Regions from separate parts of the Pseudomonas sp. LFM046 genome, predicted to be linked through region 1. Evidence: predicted binding sites of a transcription regulator. Region 1 holds the regulator's gene; the other holds the start of a gene.
What was found. The regulator sigma-54, encoded in region 1, starts transcription at its own class of promoters, with help from an activator protein. The targets are predictions, from matches to a motif close to ANTGGCATNNANNTTGCTNT.
Positions count from the first base shown of each region.

Region 1 (3,408 bases):
GGCGATCTGACGGAGCAGTTCAAGGTGCTCATCGGTGGCGGCTTCCGGGACCAGCAGAACGAACAGCAGGTCCACGGGGGCGCCATCGATGGCGTCGAAATCGACTGGAGCATCCAGGCGAAGCACTGCGCTGATGGGCGACGTGCAGCCTGTGAGGCGACAGTGGGGAATGGCGATGCCATTACCGAAGCCGGTGGAGCCGAGCTTCTCCCGGGAAACCAGGCTTTCGAAAATGTCCTGGTTGTCGAGGTCGGGAAGGTCACGGGCAACCAGCTTGGCGATCTGTTCCAGAACGCGTTTCTTGCTGCCGCCCGGCACGTTCACGAGGGAACGGCCGGGGGTCAGGATTTGCTCAAGTCGAATCATATAGAGGGGAGGTTCAGCGGGCAGTGGCACCCTGCTGGCGGTTTAGCTGCTTTTCCTTGTGCTTGATCAGTTGGCGATCGAGCTTGTCGGTGAGCAGGTCGATGGCAGCGTACATGTCCTCATGCTCCGCGTTGGCAACGACTTCGCCGCCGGCGACGTGCAAAGTGGCTTCGATTTGCTGTTTGAGTTTCTCGACCTGCATGATCACCTGCACATTAGTGATTCGGTCGAAATGGCGCTCCAGACGGTCGAACTTCTCGACAACGTAGTTGCGCAGGGCGTCGGTCACATCCAGTTGATGTCCACTGATGTTGACTTGCATACCGCTTTCTCCTTATTGCCCGTGTATAAGAGACAGGCTAACGGGCCTGCCACCGGAACACTTTGGCGTGGGTCTATCCGCGTCACATCAGTCGCTTTCGTTCGCTGGAAGGTGCTATCCCAAGGGATTCGCGGTACTTGGCTACTGTGCGACGGGCCACTTGAATGCCCTGTGCCTCCAGTAAACCAGCGATCTTGCTGTCGCTCAACGGCTTTTTCGGATTTTCCGCCGCGACCAGTTTTTTGATGATGGCGCGGATCGCGGTTGACGAGCATTCGCCGCCTTCCGAGGTGCTGACGTGGCTGGAGAAGAAGTACTTCAGCTCGTAGATGCCGCGGGGAGTGTGCATGTATTTCTGGGTGGTCACACGCGAGATGGTGGACTCGTGCATGCCCACGGCCTCGGCGATGTCGTGCAGGACGAGGGGCTTCATCGCCTCTTCGCCATACTCAAGAAAGCCGCGCTGGTGCTCGACGATCTGGGTGGCGACCTTCATCAGGGTTTCGTTGCGGCTCTGCAGGCTCTTGATGAACCAGCGTGCTTCCTGGAGCTGGTTGCGCATGAAAGTGTTGTCGGCGCTGGAGTCCGCGCGACGGACGAAACCTGCATAGTGCGGATTGACCCGCAGGCGCGGTACGGCTTCCTGGTTCAGTTCCACCAGCCAGCGCTCGTTGTGCTTGCGGACGATGACGTCCGGCACCACGTACTCGGGCTCGCTGGCTTCGATCTGGGAACCGGGACGTGGATTCAGGCCCTGGATCAGTTCGATGATCTGGCGCAGGTCATCTTCCTTGACCTTCATGCGGCGCATCAGCTGGCTGTAATCGCGGCTGCCGAGCAGGTCCAGATAGTCGCCTGCCAGGCGCTGGGCTTCGCTGAGCCAGGGGGTGCCCGGGGGCAGCTGGCGCAGTTGCAGAACCAGGCACTCGCGCAGGTCGCGGGCGCCGACGCCAGCGGGCTCGAACTGCTGGATGCGATGCAGTACCACCTCGACCTCATCCAGCTCGATGCCGAGCTCAGGGTCGAAGGAGTCGGCGATCTCGGTCAAAGGCTCTTCGAGATAGCCGTCGTTGTTGATGCAGTCGATCAGGGTGACGGCGATCAGGCGATCGGTGTCGGACATCGGGGCCAGGTTGAGCTGCCAAAGCAGGTGGCTCTGCAGGCTCTCGCCAACCGAGGTACGCGAGGTGAAATCCCACTCGTCGTCATCGTTGCTCGGCAGGCTGCTGGCGCTGGTCTGGTAAACATCTTCCCACGCGGTGTCGACGGGGAGTTCGCTGGGAATGCGGTCATGCCATTCGCCATCATCCATGGCTTCGGCATTGGTCTCGACGCTGGACTCCTGGAAGGCCACTTCCTGGCTGCCGGGATTGGGCAGTTGGTCGCCTTCTGCCATGGGGTCTGCGTTGTCGAAATCGTCGCCGTCCTCCTGCCGCTCGAGCATGGGATTGGATTCCAGCGCTTCCTGGATCTCCTGCTGGAGGTCCAGGGTAGAGAGTTGGAGCAGGCGGATGGCCTGTTGCAGCTGCGGTGTCATCGTCAGCTGCTGGCCCATCTTTAGGACTAGCGATGGTTTCATGGCAGAGGGCTTAGCACCTTATTCGCCGGCGCTCGCGCGCCATCCACTACAGGGCGCCGAGGCGCCACCAGGAAGCAAATTATATGCCTGACCTTGAAGGTTTTTCCTAGCTCTCGCAATCCCTCGTGGAGGAGAAATTGCGGAGGGTTACAGGCGAAACTCGTGGCCCAGGTAGACTTCCTTCACCAACTGGTTGGCCAGGATGGCTTCCGCGTCGCCTTCGGCGATCAACTGGCCGTCACTGACAATGTAGGCTGTCTCGCAGATATCCAGGGTCTCACGGACGTTGTGGTCGGTGATCAATACGCCGATCCCCTTGGCCTTGAGGTGGTGGATGATCTGTTTGATATCGCCTACGGAAATCGGGTCCACACCGGCGAAGGGCTCGTCCAGCAGGATGAATTTGGGGGCGGTGGCCAGTGCACGGGCAATTTCCACCCGACGGCGCTCGCCGCCCGACAGGCTCATGCCGAGGCTGTCGCGGATGTGGCTGATGTGGAATTCCTGCAGGAGGCTTTCCAGCTCCTTGCGGCGCTCGGCGCGATCGAGGTCCTTGCGGGTCTCGAGGATCGCCATGATGTTGTCCGCGACGCTGAGCTTGCGGAAGATCGAGGCTTCCTGCGGCAGGTAGCCGATGCCGGCTCGAGCGCGGCCATGCATGGGCTGGTGGGTGACGTCATTGGAGTCGATCAGGACGCGGCCCTGATCGGCTTTGACCAGGCCGACGATCATGTAGAAGCAGGTGGTCTTGCCGGCGCCGTTGGGGCCGAGAAGGCCGACGATCTGGCCGCTGTCGATGGACAGGCTGACGTCGCGAACCACCTGACGGCTCTTGTAGCTCTTGGCCAGGTGCTGGGCTTTGAGAGTCGCCATTACTGTGCTTTCTGCTCTTTCTTCTTCGGCTGGATGACCATGTCGATCCGCGGGCGCGGGGTGCTGACATTGGCGCCAGTGGCGCGACCTGCGTTTACGATCTGGCGCTGGGTGTCGTAGACGATCTTCTCGCCTTCGAAGGTATTGCCTTCCTGGACAACCTTGGCCTGGTCGAGCAGGATGATGCGCTCGTTGGCGGCGAAGTACTGGATGGTCAGGCCGTAGGCCTTGACGATTTCCTTGTCTACCGCCGGCTTCTGCTCGTAGT
Region 1 covers NZ_JYKO02000001.1:860,835-864,242, forward strand. The annotation lists gene ptsN (PTS IIA-like nitrogen regulatory protein PtsN) at 1-366, opposite strand, end outside; gene raiA (ribosome-associated translation inhibitor RaiA) at 380-688, opposite strand; gene TQ98_RS04080 (RNA polymerase factor sigma-54) at 771-2,267, opposite strand; gene lptB (LPS export ABC transporter ATP-binding protein) at 2,415-3,140, opposite strand; gene lptA (lipopolysaccharide transport periplasmic protein LptA) at 3,140-3,408, opposite strand, start outside.

Region 2 (3,408 bases), 1.3 Mb from region 1:
CTCGGCACGCTCCAGGTAGCGCGACATCCAGTAAAGCTCGGAGGCTGTTCTCGAAAGCATGGTCAGTCCTCCACGATCCAGGTGTCCTTGGTACCGCCGCCCTGGGACGAGTTCACCACCAGGGAGCCTTCACGAAGCGCCACGCGGGTCAGCCCGCCAGGCACCAGCCGGGTTTCCCGGCCCGACAGCACGAAGGGGCGCAGGTCGATATGGCGCGGCGCGATGCCCTGCTCGACAAAGGTCGGGCAGGTGGACAGGCACAGCGTGGGCTGGGCGATATAGGCCTCGGGACGGGCCTTGAGGCGTTCGCGGAAGGTCTCGATTTCCTTGCGGCTGGCCGCCGGGCCCACCAGCATGCCGTAGCCGCCGGAGCCCTGGGTTTCCTTGACCACCAGCTCGGGCAGGTGCGCCAGCACATGGGACAGGTCTTCGGGTTTGCGGCACTGCCAGGTGGGCACGTTCTTCAGGATGGGTTCCTCGTCCAGGTAGAAGCGGATCATTTCGCCCACGTAGGGATAGATGGACTTGTCGTCCGCCACCCCGGTGCCGATGGCATTGGCCAGCACCAGGTTGCCGGAGCGGTAGGCCGCCAGCAGGCCCGGCACGCCGAGCATGGATTCGGGATTGAAGGCCAATGGGTCGAGGAAGGCGTCATCCAGCCGGCGGTAGATCACATCCACCGGTTGCGGGCCGGCGGTGGTGCGCATGAACACCCGGTCGTCGCGTACGAACAGGTCCGCCCCTTCCACCAACTCCACGCCCATCTCCCGGGCCAGGAAGGCGTGCTCGAAATAGGCGCTGTTGAAGCGGCCCGGCGTCAGCACCACCACACTGGGGTTGTCCAGCGGGCTGGAGCTTTTCAGGGTGTCCAGCAGCAGGTTCGGGTAGTGGTCGATGGGGGCGACGCGCTGGGCGGCGAACAGCTCGGGGAACAGCCGCATCATCATCTTGCGGTCTTCCAGCATGTAGCTGACGCCGCTGGGCGTACGCAGGTTGTCCTCCAGCACGTAGTAGGTGCCGTCGCCATCGCGCACCAGGTCCACCCCGGCGATGTGGGCATAGATATCGCGGTGCAGGTCGAGACCCTGCATGGCGATCTGGTAGCCCTCGTTGGCCAGCACCTGCTCGGCGGGAATGATTCCGGCCTTGATGATTCGCTGATCGTGGTAGAGGTCGGCGAGGAACAGGTTCAGCGCCTTGACGCGCTGGATGCAGCCCTTCTCCACCACCCGCCATTCGCTCATGGGAATGGCGCGGGGAATGGTGTCGAAGGGGATCAGGCGCTCGGTGCCCTGCTCATCGCCATAGAGGGTGAAGGTGATTCCGGCACGGTGGAACAGCAGGTCCGCCTCACGGCGCCGCTGCGCCAGCAGCTCCTGGGGCGTGTCCGCCAGCCAGCGTGCGAATTCCCGGTAATGCGGACGGCATTCGCCACTCGCGTCATACATCTCGTCATAGAAAGTGCGGGACATGCCTAACTCCTTGTCGCCACGGGCAATTGCGCAGTCGCAAGCCCCGTGCCATCGCTACAACCGTTTGCATTTCAACAACTTGCAGCAGACGCGCAGTCGCCGCGCCCCAGACTGGTGCGCCCCATGGCGGGCAACAGCCAGCCCCGCCCTATTTGGCGGCGATGCAGGTTTGAACGAAGTACGACGGCGAGGTGTTCCCCGGGCTGACCCCAAGGGCACCGCCATCCCTGGAACAGACAGTCTAGTCCGGCGCCGAGGGGCCTCTAGGGTCCGATTGTTCTATGCATATGTTGCGATTTGGAACTGGGCTATAGCTTGCCGACCTATGGTCATAAGCAGCTACTATGAACCGCATAGCCGGGGCGTATTTCAAACGGCCCGGGGGCCTTCCATACTTGCCCTGATCCACCGCCTCCACCCTGCCCCCGGAGGAATTCCACCATGCTCACCATCGGAGACAAGCTGCCTGCATTCGATCTGCTGGCGGTGGACCACGACTCGGAACACTCCGCCAATCCGGATCACGCGTTCAAGCGGCTCAACCAGGACAGCTTCCCCGGCAAATGGAAAGTGCTGTTCTTCTGGCCCAAGGACTTCACCTTCGTCTGCCCCACCGAGATCAAGGCCTTCGGCGATCTGCTGGAGCAGCTCAACGACCGCGACACCCAACTGATCGGCGCCTCCACCGACAGCGAGTTCGCCCACCTGGCCTGGCGCCGTGACCATAAGGACCTCAAGGGCCAGAGCTTCCCCTGGCTGGCGGACATCAAACGCGAACTGGCCAACGCCCTGGGAATCCTCGACCGGCGCGAAGGTGTGGCCCTGCGCGCGACCTTCATCATCGACCCGGACAACGTCATTCGACACGTCTCCGTGAACGACCTGTCCGTGGGCCGCAACCCGCAGGAAACCCTGCGCCTGCTGGACGCGCTGCTGACCGATGAGCTCTGTCCCTGCAACTGGCACAAGGGCGAGGCGACCATTCATTTCTGAGCGCGCGAGCACCGGAATCAGGCCGGACGACCCCCTGAAAAACCCACTAGCAAACCGCCACCAACCCCCTTCCTTGTCAGCCCCAAAGCCCCGAACTACGCTGCTCAATGCGACCTGCGGGCGTATTTTTCGGCTCGCGTTCAGCGCACCGCCAGCGGCATGCAGTTCCGCCGAACAGGCTCCGCACGTCATGTACAACAGGAGTCGATAATGCCTTCGCTCAAACCCGCTTTCCTTTCGTTCGCCGTCAGTTGCGCCTGCCTCATCGCCTCCGCCCAGGCCGCCGAACCGCTGAAACAGGTCGGCAAGGGTGAAGGACAGCTCGACATCATCGCCTGGCCCGGCTACATCGAGCGCGGCGAGTCGGACAAGAACTACGACTGGGTCACCCCGTTCGAGAAAGAGACTGGCTGCAAGGTGAACGTGAAGACCGCCGCCACCTCCGACGAGATGGTCAGCCTCATGGCCAAGGGCGGCTACGACCTGGTCACCGCCTCCGGCGACGCATCGCTGCGCCTGATATTCGGCAAGCGCGTGCAGCCCATCAACATCGCCCTGATCCCCAACTGGAAGACCCTCGACGAGCGCCTTCAGGAGGCGCCCTGGCACACGGTCAAGGACGTGCACTACGGCACGCCTTATCAGTGGGGCCCGAACCTGCTGATGTACAACACCAAGCTGTTCAAGCAGGCGCCAGACAGCTGGGCCGTGGTCTTCGAGCCCCAGAACCTGGCTGACGGCAAGACCAACAAGGGTCGCGTGCAGGCCTACGACGGTCCGATCTACATCGCCGACGCCGCGCTCTACCTGAAGACTGCCAAGCCGGAACTGGGCATCCAGGACCCCTACCTGCTGACCGAGGCGCAGTACAACGCTGCCCTCGACCTGCTGCGCAAGCAGCACGCGCTGGTGCACCGCTACTGGCACGACGCGACCGTGCAGA
Region 2 covers NZ_JYKO02000001.1:2,191,914-2,195,321, reverse strand. The annotation lists gene TQ98_RS10160 (alpha-E domain-containing protein) at 1-60, opposite strand, end outside; gene TQ98_RS10155 (circularly permuted type 2 ATP-grasp protein) at 63-1,472, opposite strand; gene TQ98_RS10150 (peroxiredoxin) at 1,914-2,465, shown strand; gene ydcS (putative ABC transporter substrate-binding protein YdcS) at 2,676-3,408, shown strand, end outside.
Region 2: a site for sigma-54 is predicted at 1,506-1,525, ahead of TQ98_RS10155 (circularly permuted type 2 ATP-grasp protein). Genes of this name have one in related genera too.